3 regions of the Psychrobacter sp. CX97 genome follow, and region 1 is predicted to be linked to each of the others. Evidence: predicted binding sites of a transcription regulator. Region 1 holds the regulator's gene; each other region holds the start of a gene.
What was found. Region 1 encodes PhoB, which activates phosphate uptake and scavenging genes when phosphate is short. Its sites were predicted from a motif close to TGTCATNAANCTGTCATAA; they were not measured.
Positions count from the first base shown of each region.

Region 2: pstS (phosphate ABC transporter substrate-binding protein PstS) is a predicted target of PhoB. The motif match lies at 2,076-2,094, and genes of this name have one in related genera.
Region 3: AC2SLL_RS01990 (porin) is a predicted target of PhoB. The motif match lies at 2,014-2,032, and genes of this name have one in related genera.

Region 1 is NZ_JBXYJE010000013.1:7,391-11,687, forward strand. Features, by position in the region: gene asd (archaetidylserine decarboxylase) at 1-394, opposite strand, end outside; gene dtd (D-aminoacyl-tRNA deacylase) at 800-1,237, shown strand; gene phoB (phosphate regulon transcriptional regulator PhoB) at 1,566-2,267, shown strand; gene phoR (phosphate regulon sensor histidine kinase PhoR) at 2,491-3,870, shown strand; gene AC2SLL_RS10390 (FKBP-type peptidyl-prolyl cis-trans isomerase) at 4,088-4,297, opposite strand, start outside.
Region 2 is NZ_JBXYJE010000003.1:42,050-46,346, forward strand. Features, by position in the region: gene thiC (phosphomethylpyrimidine synthase ThiC) at 1-721, opposite strand, end outside; TPP riboswitch at 919-1,045, opposite strand; gene AC2SLL_RS03175 (septal ring lytic transglycosylase RlpA family protein) at 1,182-1,544, opposite strand; gene pstS (phosphate ABC transporter substrate-binding protein PstS) at 2,280-3,458, shown strand; gene pstC (phosphate ABC transporter permease subunit PstC) at 3,590-4,297, shown strand, end outside.
Region 3 is NZ_JBXYJE010000002.1:126,346-130,642, reverse strand. Features, by position in the region: gene AC2SLL_RS02000 (malate synthase G) at 1-244, shown strand, start outside; gene AC2SLL_RS01995 (porin) at 667-1,710, shown strand; gene AC2SLL_RS01990 (porin) at 2,155-3,213, shown strand; gene pyrG (CTP synthase) at 3,404-4,297, shown strand, end outside.

The DNA of each region.
Region 1 (4,297 bases):
TTAATTGACCCACATCATAATGACGCCCTTTCGCTTGTAACAGCTGATTGGATTCAATGTGTCCGATTTGAGAAATCATACCATCGGCAGGCGAGACAATACTCCCATTGGTGTCATCAATGGGGCGGGCATTATCATCTAATTCACGAGTGAAAAAATCGTTAAAACTGTCAAAGTCGCTTAAATTTTTGCGCCCATAGTCATCTAAAGTGATGCCGTAGGCTTTAGCAAAAGCCGTTACAAATGCCTTTTTAACCAGCGGACTTTGGCTTGAAGCCAGTTTGCCAGCAACTTCACTAAGCTTTTGCTGCGGCACCATGTGTTGCAACGTGGTAAAGAGAGTGTCTTTAGTAGCAACTTTTTTTAAGGTGTTTTTTATGTCAATATTTATCATAGTCATAAGTAAGTTTTTAGGTATTAATGAGTGTCACACTCAATGAATGGGGTAGAGAAAAGGAGGGTAAGACAATACAATAGGGTCAGAGTCATAATGGCAGAGCAATAGTAGCATAGTCAAAGCAATCTTAAACAGTTTTAGAGAACGTTATAAAAAGTTAATTTCACGGGTTATACTTTTTTGTAATTTACAGCTTTTAGTTCACAGTTTTAACCAAAAAGCTAATGTCTACCCTCGGTTGCCCTCTACCGTCTTTCATTGTTTCTCTAGACAACTTTGATGGTAATTCGCTTGATTTATAAGATAAAGTTTATCATGATTTGATGACTATGAAACTTAGATGACGGTTTTATAGGCCTATTAATTAAGTGTTTTTTTAAAGTATATTGTAAGGTAGGGCGAATGAAAGCATTAATACAGCGAGTAACTCAGGCGAGTGTGCAAGTAGATGGCGACATGATAGGGCATATTGAGCAGGGTATATTGGCTTATATTGGTATTGGCCATAATGATAGCGTCGACACTGCTAAAAAGTTAATCGATAAAATATTGACCTATCGCATTTTTGAGAATAAAGAGGGCAAACTTGACAAAAATGTGCAACAAGTTGACGGAGGCTTGCTATTGGTGTCGCAGTTTACTGTGATGGCAAAAACAGACAAAGGGCGTCGTCCCGATTTTGGCGGTGCAATGAAACCTGCTGATGCCGAGGCTTTATTTAGTGAGTTGGTGGCATATGCTCAAGCCCAGTATCAGAACGTCGCCACTGGGCAATTTGGTGCATTTATGCAGGTAAAATCCACCAATGACGGTCCGATAAATTTCATATTAGAGATTTAAAAGTGAAGTAGCTGCTGTGTCAGCATAGATCATCTTATACACAATGCTATTAAAGTACATTAAAGTAACTTTACCCATTAAACAATAAGCGACTTTGACTCTTCAATAGGACAAAAATCATAAAAAGTATTCATTAAAAGTAACTATACTTACCTTTTGTCATCTCACTGTCATATTTCTACGTTGTAATATAACCGTAATATTTCAGTCATCAAATTGGCTTTGGTCACTTTAACTCGTCGGTTTTAAACTCGCTATTAAACAAGTTAGTTTAAACCAGCGATTTTACAGACTGCGCAATCTGAGATGCTTTTAAGGGGTATTTTAAATGAATAATGAAACCGTATTAGTGGTTGAGGATGAACCAGCCATTCGTGAAATGATAGTTACCACGCTTGAGATGGCGGGGTTTGAATGTCTGCAAGCAGAAGATGTCAGTGAAGCACACCATCAGGTAGTGGATCATCGCCCTGCTATCATCTTACTGGATTGGATGTTACCAGGGGGGCAATCTGGCATTGATTTTTGTCGTCGATTAAAAAAGGATGACTTACTATCAGAGATTCCCGTCATTATGTTAACCGCAAAAGGTGAAGAAGATAATAAAGTCCAAGGTCTTGACGCTGGGGCAGATGATTATATTACTAAACCTTTTTCAACGCGTGAACTGATATCTCGAATTAAGGCAGTACTGCGCCGTAGCAGTGCCTTATCGGGTGATAAACCCATTGAGGCTGAAGGGTTGAGCCTTGATCCAGTAAGTCAGCGAGTAACAGCTGATGGCACACCAGTAGAAATAGGACCTACTGAATACCGTTTACTCGCCTTTTTTATGAGTCATCCTGAACGTGCTTATACACGAACCCAACTTTTAGACCAAGTATGGGGTGGTAATGTGTATGTGGAAGACCGCACAATTGATGTTCATATTAGACGTTTGCGTAAGGTGCTACAGCCACATGACTATGCGGGGTTTATTCAAACGGTACGCGGTACGGGTTATCGCTTCTCAACAAAAATTCATGGCTAGTCAGTAGTTAGTTAGCGTCATTGGTCAATGGATGTTAGTAGCTGGGGCATGGCTTAGTAACGTGGCCTATTAATAGGGCTTTTCAATATGCACTCTCTACCGGTATTTTTGATAGGCACAGCCAAGTAGCTTGAGACTGAAGTGGCTGTATTGATTTAGCGGTTTTTGTTTGAAAATAACAAAAGTGTATTTTAAAAGCCAAAGATGTGAAGTTGAGAGTGTTATGAGTCAACAGCCTGAGCGGGTCGAAACAACGAAAAGAGAGAGTAGAAAGGCGTCTTTTGCTTTAACGCCTAATGCATCCACATTGTTTTGGGCAGATTTTAAGTGGCTACTGACTTGGGTAATCATTGGCGGTATATCTGGATGGTATCTAAACTCTCTTGCTTGGGGCATCGTTGCTGGTATGCTCTGCTTTTATATTTGGCGTGCCTATGCTATGGAGCAATTTTATAAATGGCTTAGTGGCTCATTGACGCTCCCCCCACCTGATTTTTCAGGTAGTCTCTCTTTTGCTGCTAGTCAATTGTACGAAAGTAAAAAGCAGGAGCAGATTACCCATCAAAAAATGATGGGGTTGGTCAAAAAAATACGCAGTTCGCTATTAGCTCTGCAAGATACAGTGATATTACTAGATAGCAATGACAGGCTTGAGTGGTGGAATCAGGCTGCTGAAAACTTGCTTGAGTTACGTTCTGAGGATCAGGGGCGTAATATTCTTGAACTCATCAAAATTCCCGAGTTCCATGATTACTATACTACCGTTACCTCGCCAAATGAGGGGATTAGATTAACCTCGTGGCGAGATTCCACTCGGTTCTTACAGTGTGAGGTTACTCACTTTGGTAGTGAGAAGCTGCTAATTATATATGACGTAACCCGTTTGCAGCATCTGGAGCAAATGCGTAAAGACTTTGTGGGTAATGTCTCGCATGAGCTACGTACACCGCTTACAGTACTTATGGGTTACATTGAAACTTTCTCAGATCAGCCAGACTTAGATCCAAAGTGGCGCCGTGGATTTAAATTAATGACTCAGCAAACTCGGCGCATGAATAGTATTATTAATGATTTACTGCTGCTTTCACGCTTAGAGAATGAAGAGATATCTAGTGAAGCCTGTGTAGATATTCCCCGTCTATTAACTCATATTTTCGATGATGCCCAAGTATACAATAGAGAGTATGGTCATTTAATTGACTTACATATCGATTCTCAAAAAAACCTCTATGGTTCAGAGACTTATCTGAATAGTGCATTATTAAATTTAGTGACCAATGCCATTAAATATACCCCTAAAGGCGGCGAGATTAGCATTTCGTGGCAAGAGGTTAAAGGGGGATGTCTGTTTTCAGTAAGTGATAATGGTATTGGTATTGCCGAAGAGCATATTGAACGCTTAACAGAGCGTTTTTACCGAGTAGATAGTGGTCGTAGCAGAGCCACAGGGGGCACAGGTTTAGGTTTAGCCATTGTTAAACATGTGCTGTATCAACATGGGGCAAAGTTGACTATTGAATCGACATTAAATAAAGGCTCAACTTTCCATGCCTTTTTTCCAGAAGAGCGGGTTTGCGGTGAGAGCATTACTAATTCGCAGTAACGCTATAAACATTCAGTAAAACGTATTAAACCGTACCAACGTTAAGCTTCATCAGCCCTAAGCGTAACAAAGATAAAAATACAAAGACCTAAAAAGAGCCCATCCAAGTAGGACGGGCTCATCTTTATTTAACATATATCTTATAGGGTTTCATGCTTATATCTTCATATCAATGCGTCAGCTTTTACTGGCAGTGGGCTGAGGATTGGTATGGAAATTAGTGTTGAACGCCACCAGCACCATGTACATGACCATGGTTTAATTCGTCTTCAGTGGCTGCACGCACTTCAACGATTTCTACGTCAAAGCTAAGGGTTTTGCCAGCTAATGGATGGTTTGCATCAACCGTTACCGTTTCTTCATTGACATCAGTAACGGTTACTAGCATCACTTGACCTTCAGCTTCTGATTGGAACTGCATGCCAGG
Region 2 (4,297 bases), on a different contig from region 1:
CGATAATCATTGGCTCAGATTCAGGGTGGTTAATATTATTAGGAATAATGGCGCGGCCTGCTGCTACCTCATCACGCACAAATTCTGGTGTGATGATTTTAGGCGTATTAGCCCCAAAAGTTTCACCTTCATGTTGACGCATGTCAGTGAGTTCATGCTGCTTTTGGGTTTCACGAATGGCGATATATTCCATCTCAGGCGTAATAATACCCTGACGTGCATAGTGCATTTGAGTAACATTGCGCCCAGCTTTAGCACGGCGTGGTTTATCAATATGGGAAAATCGGAGGTTAGCTGTCTTAATATCGCTGGCCCGCTCACGGCCATAACGACTGGATAGGCCCTCTAAAATCTCAGTATCACCGCGCTCTTCAATCCAGCCTTCTCGAAGTTTAGGCAATCCCTTCGTTAAGTCAATATCTACATTCGGATCGGTATAGGCCCCTGAGGTGTCATACACATAAAAAGGTGGATTTTTCTCACCATTCTCAAGGCCGAAACCACCAGTAGGCGTATCCGTAAGCGTAATCTCACGCATAGGTACTTGGATATCGGGACGCGATCCTTCGATATAAACTTTTTTTGAGGCAGGCAGATTGCGAGTTAGATCGCGTGCCTCTTCATCAAAGCGGGCATCTTTTGAAGAGCGATGGGCAGGCGTTTTAATCGTCTTATCTTTTATAGGGTTATCATTAGCGGCTATGGTAGATTGCATGGTCATGGCGTAGTCCTATTTCTATTATTATTGGCAAGTGCCAAATTACTGTTGAAACAGTCAAATAAAAACGACTCGGCTGACAGTGCACACACCCTTAATATTGCTAGTTAATAATAACTAACCCCTATTATAGCTTAACCTGACTCTCATTGGTGTAGAGGCTAGTGGGGATAAAATTATAACTATCTAACAGAAATTAAGGAAGTTTAAGGTGACTTTCCTACGACGGTATTAACCGTATCAGGTTCAACGGGTAATGTCTCAGCGATTAAATCAATTATTAGTGAAACGCTAATAATTGATTTAATCGCACCCCGAGTCGATATTATAGCAATACTATACTAGCAAAGTTTTATCGAAATACCTAATGGTATGCAGTAATGAAGAATAGAGGTGGATTAAAAGGCTTAAGTCGGAGATTCATTCGCTTAATTTAGCTGATTACCTATTTTTTTTTACTTTTTTACTCTTTACGATATTTGCCATCTCCATGACTAAGTACCTCAACGCTTACTTTACATAAATTACATTTGAGGGCGAGATTTGCTTTTTTCGATAAGTCAATGACTCGGCCTGGTGTAAATGGACCACGGTCATTAATCTTTACAACAACGGACTTTTTATTTTTCAGGTTAGTCACTTTTACTTTAGAACCAAAAGGCAGAGATTTATGTGCAGCAGTCATCGAATACATGTTATATATTGCCCCTGACGCCGTTCTTTTGCCATGGAAGCCAGGTCCGTACCAAGAGGCCAGTCCCGCATTTGCAGGAATACTGAGCAAAATGGCTGACGCAACAGCGAATGGCTTGAGAAGTTTCTTCATGGGTATAGCCTTTTATCTGTTAATATTTAGACGAAACATTCCTAAGAATATTTTGAGTTTAGAATAACAAACAGTAAAACAGCGAAGTACGATTATAACTTATTTTGAACTAATTTGTTTTGAACTAATTTTCTGACAGTGTAGCCTATATTAAAAGTAATGACCTTTTATGTCTTAGGAGTTTGTATCGTGTATCATTTGTTACTGTGAAGATAGACGCTGGTGGATACGCACATGTTTAAATCTGCGCGTGAAATAGAAGACAGATGAACCCGCTTCTTTACCATCAAAATATTTATATAATGTTACACTGAAAACAAGCTTAATACCCAATTATTAACCCACATTTACTATATCAAAAGCTAGATTTGAGCCCACAGAACCCTTAGTTGAATAAGGTTTAGCGGTGCTTTTGAGCCAACTAAAAATTATTATATAAAATGTTTTAAGCTATTAATGTTTTCTCAATCTTTCTTGGCATTTTTTAATGTCATTAACTTTGGTTACAAGGTTTTAACAAAAAACGCTTCATTTCATCAAACTGTCATATTAAAGCGTCAAAATGTGCTCAATATCAATAGGGCATAGAAGAATACTGTTATTAACAGTGCGTTCATTAATTATTGTTTAATGACAATATATGATCCTAATACCAGTCATTCGTAGATGTGTTTTTAGTCCCATTACTTATAACAATTATCATATTCATAACTAATTAACTCTTCAGGAGAGACCATGCGTTATTCATTATTGGCAGTAGCAGTAGCAAGTGTATTAACCTTAGCTGCTTGCGATAAAAAAACTGATGACACTGCAACAACTGGTGAAACACAAGCAAACACTACTGAGACTACAGTACCGGCTGAGAATACTACTGGTTCGTCAGCCACTGGTAGCACGGAACGCTATAAAGATATAGAAGGCGTAGAAATGAACGTCAGTGGTGCTGGTGCTTCATTCCCAGCGCCTATTTATCAAAAGTGGTCTGCTGACTTCCAAAGTGCAACTGGAGGCCAAGTAAATTATAACTCTATTGGTTCGTCTGGTGGTGTTAAACAAATTAAAGCTAATACTGTAGACTTTGGTGCTTCAGACAAACCACTTAAGCCAGAAGAATTAACAGAAGCGGGTTTGATTCAGTTCCCAACAGTAATCGGTGGTGTTGTACCAGTTGTTAACGTTGAAGGTGTAGAGCCAGGTAAACTTGTATTGAGTGGTAAAGTGCTTGCTGATATCTACTTAGGTAAAATCACTAAATGGAATGATCCTGCAATTGTTGCATTAAATGAAGGTCTCAAACTCCCTGATTCTAAAATTACCACGGTTCATCGTTCTGACGGTTCAGGCACTACTTTTAACTTCACTTATTATTTAAACGAAGTTTCAGGAGATTGGTCTGCTGTGGGCGTTGATAAGAGTGTCGAATGGCCAACTGATAAATTAGGTACTGGCGTTGGCGGAAAAGGTAACGAAGGCGTAGCGGGTATGGTTGAACAGGCCCCTAACTCAATTGGTTATGTTGAGTATGCTTATGCTAAACAGAACGATATGTCTTATGCTGCTATGGTCAACGCTGCAGGTAATACCGTTCTACCTTCGGCTGAATCATTTGCTGAATCTGGTAATGTTGATTGGTCGAAAGCTGAAGGTTTCTATAAAGTTATCGCTAATTCTGAAACTGAAAATGCATGGCCGATTGCTGCTGCAACGTTCATTCTAGTTCATAAAAACCCACAAAACCCAGAGAAAGTTGCTGGTGTTCTTAACTTCTTTAACTGGGCATATAACGAAGGTGATCAAGCTGCTTTAGACCTAGACTATGTACCATTCCCAGATGAAGCGGTTGCGTTGTTTAAAGAAGAGTGGAAGCAAGTAGTTGGTACTGATGGCAAACCAGTTTACACGCCAAAATAATCTTTAGCTTGTTACCGTTAACGATTATTTAAACAATGGGCAAGTAAATGAAAGTTCATTTGCTTGCCTTTTTAATCTTATAAATGGCAAGAAAGTATTATCCTAAAAAATAAAAATACGTTGGGGTTACAATGTCTGACTTACACGCTCAACTAGCAAAACAAAAAAGAAATGACTTCTTTTTTGTTAACTTGACAAAGTTCTTTGCATGGCTAGTATTGATATCTTTGGGCGGTATCATGATATCGCTGGTTATTGGTGCTTGGCCAAGTATCAAAGAATTTGGTTTTGGATTTTATACCAGCTCAGATTGGAGTACAGTAAATGATGAATATGGTGCCTTAGCGCCTATTTACGGTACGATAGTCACATCGGTTATAGCAATTTTAATCGCTGTGCCCGTAAGTTTTGGTATTGCTATTTTCTTGACAGAGCTTTGCCCTGCATTCCTACGCAGGCCACTGGGTATTGCTATTGAGCTTTTAGCAGGTATTCCTTCAATTATTTATGGGATGTGGGGCTTTTTTGTATTGGCCCCTTTATTTGCCAAATACGTTCAGCCATTCATAATTGAATATTTTGGTCCTATACCTATGATAGGCAGCCTGTTTGGTGGACCGCCATTAGGGATTGGTGTCTTTACTGCTTCTTTAATTTTAGCAATCATGATTATCCCGTTTATTGCGGCAACCATGCGTGATGTTTTTTCAGTTGTGCCAGAATTATTAAAAGAGTCGGCATACGGTGCAGGCGCAACCACTTGGGAAGTGATGTATAAAATTATTTTACCTTATACTAAGGCAGGTGTTGTTGGCGGTATTATCCTTGGCTTGGGCCGT
Region 3 (4,297 bases), on a different contig from region 1:
CAACTGGTTGCATCACGGTGTGGTAACTGAAGAGCAAGTTATACAAGCCTTGGAAAAAATGGCTAAAGTGGTTGATGAGCAAAATAAAGGCGATTCAAACTATATTCCAATGGCGGGTAACTTTGACAACTCTATTGCCTTCCAAGCGGCTAAAGATCTAATCTTTAAAGGTCGTCAACAGCCAAGTGGTTATACTGAACCTTTACTTCATGAAGCCCGTTTGAAGTTAAAGTCACAACACTAACAATAAGTTATTCGCTTAACTAGATAATAACTTTCCTATTGTATGATAAATCCTGCTAAATATTTAATTTAGCAGGATTTTTTTTGAATATTAATTATTTGTCAACATATGTTTGTTAAAATATCATAATTATTTGTTGCAAAATATTTCAAATTTGTTATTCTAATTCTAGAGTATGGTTCTAATGACTACGTTTCGTATAGTTTTGGTACTCTATTAATATAATATGTAAGAGTAAAGCTATTGATAGGTTTTTGGTTTCAATGGAATAATTCCGAGCATTTGTAGATTAATTCCATACTAATATTCAACCCAGTTCCTCTGGCAGAAACATTTTTAGTATGTTTCTTAGAAGAAATTAAAGTCAGGCTGCTAGTTACCAAATTAGCCACCATTCAAATTGTAAAATGGAGATTTACACAATGAAGAAATTACTTTTAGCATCTACAATTGCTGCTTTATCAGTTTCAGCTGCACACGCTGCCCCAACTGTATACGGTAAAGCCTTTGTTACTATGGATTATGTTGACGCTGAAAATAATGCAGATCAAGACTCTGACTCTGTACAGATTAATTCTAATTACTCTCGCCTAGGCTTTAAAGGTTCTGAAGCTATGACTGAGAATACAGATGTCATTTATCAATTAGAGTATCAAGTTGATATTGATAATGATGACGGTGGTTCTGGCGTTGCATTTAAAAATCGTGATACCTATCTGGGTGTAAAAAATGACAGTTTTGGTCAGCTACGCTTCGGTCATCAGCATTCAACGTTACAACACATTAACAATGCCCTGATTGGTAAGGGCTATTGGGATAGAGGTTTTACCATGATGGCAGATAGCCGCCGTATTAGAAACTCTGTACTTTGGTTATCCCCTAAGTATAATAATGTACCAGTACAGTTTTTTGCTATGTATGGTGCAGATGAAAGTTTTGTAGATGATAGTGGCGACCGTAATAACGGTTATGGTTTAGCAGCTATGTATGACCAAGGAACAGGGTTTACAGCAGGTCTAGCATATGATAAGGATTTAAACATTAATACTGAAGTTGCGACGGGAGTAGACCCACTCACTAATGAGCCATTAACTGAATTCTCAGGTGCTGAAATCATTCGTGGTACTGCAACTTATGACATGAGCCAAATGGCAGGTATGCCTCTTAAACTTGGTGGCTTATATCAAGTCGCGGATTATGACCATACTGACGAAGACGAAAAGGCTTTTTCTGTTAGTGCAACAATGGGTTTATCTAACTTTGCAAAACCTGCAACTGTATATGCTCAGTATATTGGTACTACAGACTTTAAAGGTCAAAAAGGCATTGATGGAAATCAGATAATTGTAGGCGGTACTTATAAATACCAGCCAAATATGATTATGCATGCTTATGCTGGTAACGAAGATATTGATGGTCTTAATGAAACGACGACAATTGGTGGTGGTTTAGAATATTTATTTTAGTTTAAACAATAGATTTAGTGTAAAAAACTCACTCTAATAGAGTGAGTTTTTTTATGGTTATCAGCGTGGTTTTAAAGTAGTTTGGCTATTATGCAAAGAGCCAGTAGACCTTTGATAGTTAATTTATGTTGGTGTAAAGAAATGAATTAAAAAGTATTCTTAGATATTTGTAAGTTGATATTTATATCATAATCAATTAAGATGAGCGAGTTAGAAAAATGATGTTACAAAATAACAGGCTATTAATTAAGCATAGGGCTTTTATTTATAAAGTTTCTATCTTTTCACAACTCTGTAATAATTTGTTGTCAAACTAACATCAAATCTGGTATCTAAATTAATTAAGTGTTTCGTAATGAAGTTCTTGATATTTAGATAATTAAAAATGGGCGTTAGCTTGCTAGGGCAGCCCATAACTAAAATTGTAAAGTGGAGATATACCCCATGAAAAAACTACTTTTAGCATCAGCCATTGCTGCTCTATCTGTATCTGCTGCTAACGCTGCACCAACTGTGTATGGTAAAGCGTTTATGACTGCTGATTACGTTAATGGTGAGTTTGAAAGCAACAATAGCAACTATGAATCAGATACGAATTCAGTTCAAATTAACTCTAACTCTTCACGTATTGGTTTTAAAGGCTCTGAGCCCATGACGGCTAATACTGATGTTATTTATCAGTTAGAATATGGCATTGACATCGATAATGACTCTGGTACAGCATTTAAAAACCGTGATACTTATCTTGGTGTGAAAAACAAAAGTTTCGGTGAGTTCCGTGCGGGTCATAACCAATCTACATTAGATAAAATTAATAACGTGGTGGTTAACGCTGGTTATTGGGACAACCTAGGTGGCAACAAACTTGAAGAGAACGAAGAATTATCTGCATTAAATATGTCTGATAGTGGTCGTATTAAAAACTCTATTTTGTGGACAGCACCAAAATATGAAGGTCTTCCACTCGAGTTTTATGCTATGTATGGTGCAGATGAAAGCTTTGTTGAAGACAGCGATGACCGTAATAATGGTTTTGGTGCTGCTTTAATGTTTGATCAAGGTACTGGCTTTACTGCTGGCTTAGCTTATGATAATGACTTGAATGTCGATGGTGACATTATTCGTGGTACCGTTTCAGTAGACCTATCTAAAGTATCTGGTACTAACATGCCATTAACACTTGGTGGTTTATATCAAGAAGCTGACATCGATGATCGAGACGAAAAAGAAAAAGGTTTTGTAGTAAGCGCTGAAATGGGTCTACAGAACTTCACAAAACCTGCTTCTATCTATACTCAGTACAACAACACATCAAATTTAGATGGTGTTAAAGATGCAGATTCTGATCAAATCGTTGTGGGTGGTAAATACTACTATCAGAAAAACATGATCATGCATGCGTATGCTGGTGTGAACAGTGCTGATGATGTACCGTTTGGCGATAATATAACAGGTGATGCTGATGTATTCGCTATCGGTGGTGGTCTAGAATACAAATTCTAAATTAAACATTAGAATTTGATTCCAAAAAACCCACTCTTCGGAGTGGGTTTTTTTGTGTGAAGTAAAGTTTTAAAATCTTTAACAAGCTATCAAACTTTTACTTATTATCACTAAACCCTATAAATTTTGCCCTAAATTTAGTAAAATCTATTTTTACCAACTGGCGACTGCCACATTAAGATAAAAAATTATGACTAAATTTATATTTGTGACCGGTGGGGTTGTGTCCTCATTAGGTAAAGGTATTACTGCTGCATCGCTTGCAGCTATTTTAGAAGCACGTGGTCTTAAAATAACCATGACCAAAATGGATCCATATATTAATGTTGATCCTGGTACCATGAGTCCTTTCCAGCATGGTGAAGTCTTTGTTACCGAAGATGGGGCAGAAACAGATTTAGATTTAGGCTATTACGAGCGGTTTTTACGTCATTCTAAAATGAGCAAAACTAATAACTTTACCAGTGGTCGTATCTATCAAACAGTTCTCAATAAAGAGCGGCGTGGTGATTACTTAGGGGGTACCGTTCAGGTAATTCCGCATATTACTGATGAAATTAAGCATCGAATCCGTGCCAGTGGTATAGGCTACGATATTGCTATTATTGAAATTGGTGGTACGGTTGGTGATATCGAGTCACTCCCGTTTATGGAAGCGGTTCGTCAGATGCAGGTAGAACTTGGGCGGAATAAAGCCATGCTAATGCATTTAACTCTGGTACCCTATATCTCCAGTGCTGGTGAAACTAAGACAAAACCAACCCAGCATTCTGTTAAAGAATTACGTTCCATTGGCTTGCAGCCAGATGTATTAATTTTGCGATCTGAGCATACTATTAGTCAAGATAACCGTCGTAAAATTGCCTTGTTTACTAACGTAGAAGAGCGTGCGGTCATTATGTGTCAGGATGCTGATACCATCTATCAGATACCACGCGCACTTTATGAACAAGATTTGGATGACATTATTTGTGAACGGTTTGCTATACAAGTGCCTGAGGCTGATCTATCTGACTGGGATGAAGTTGTTGAGTCTTTATTAAATAGCGAAGGCGAAGTGACCATTGCAATAGTTGGCAAATAT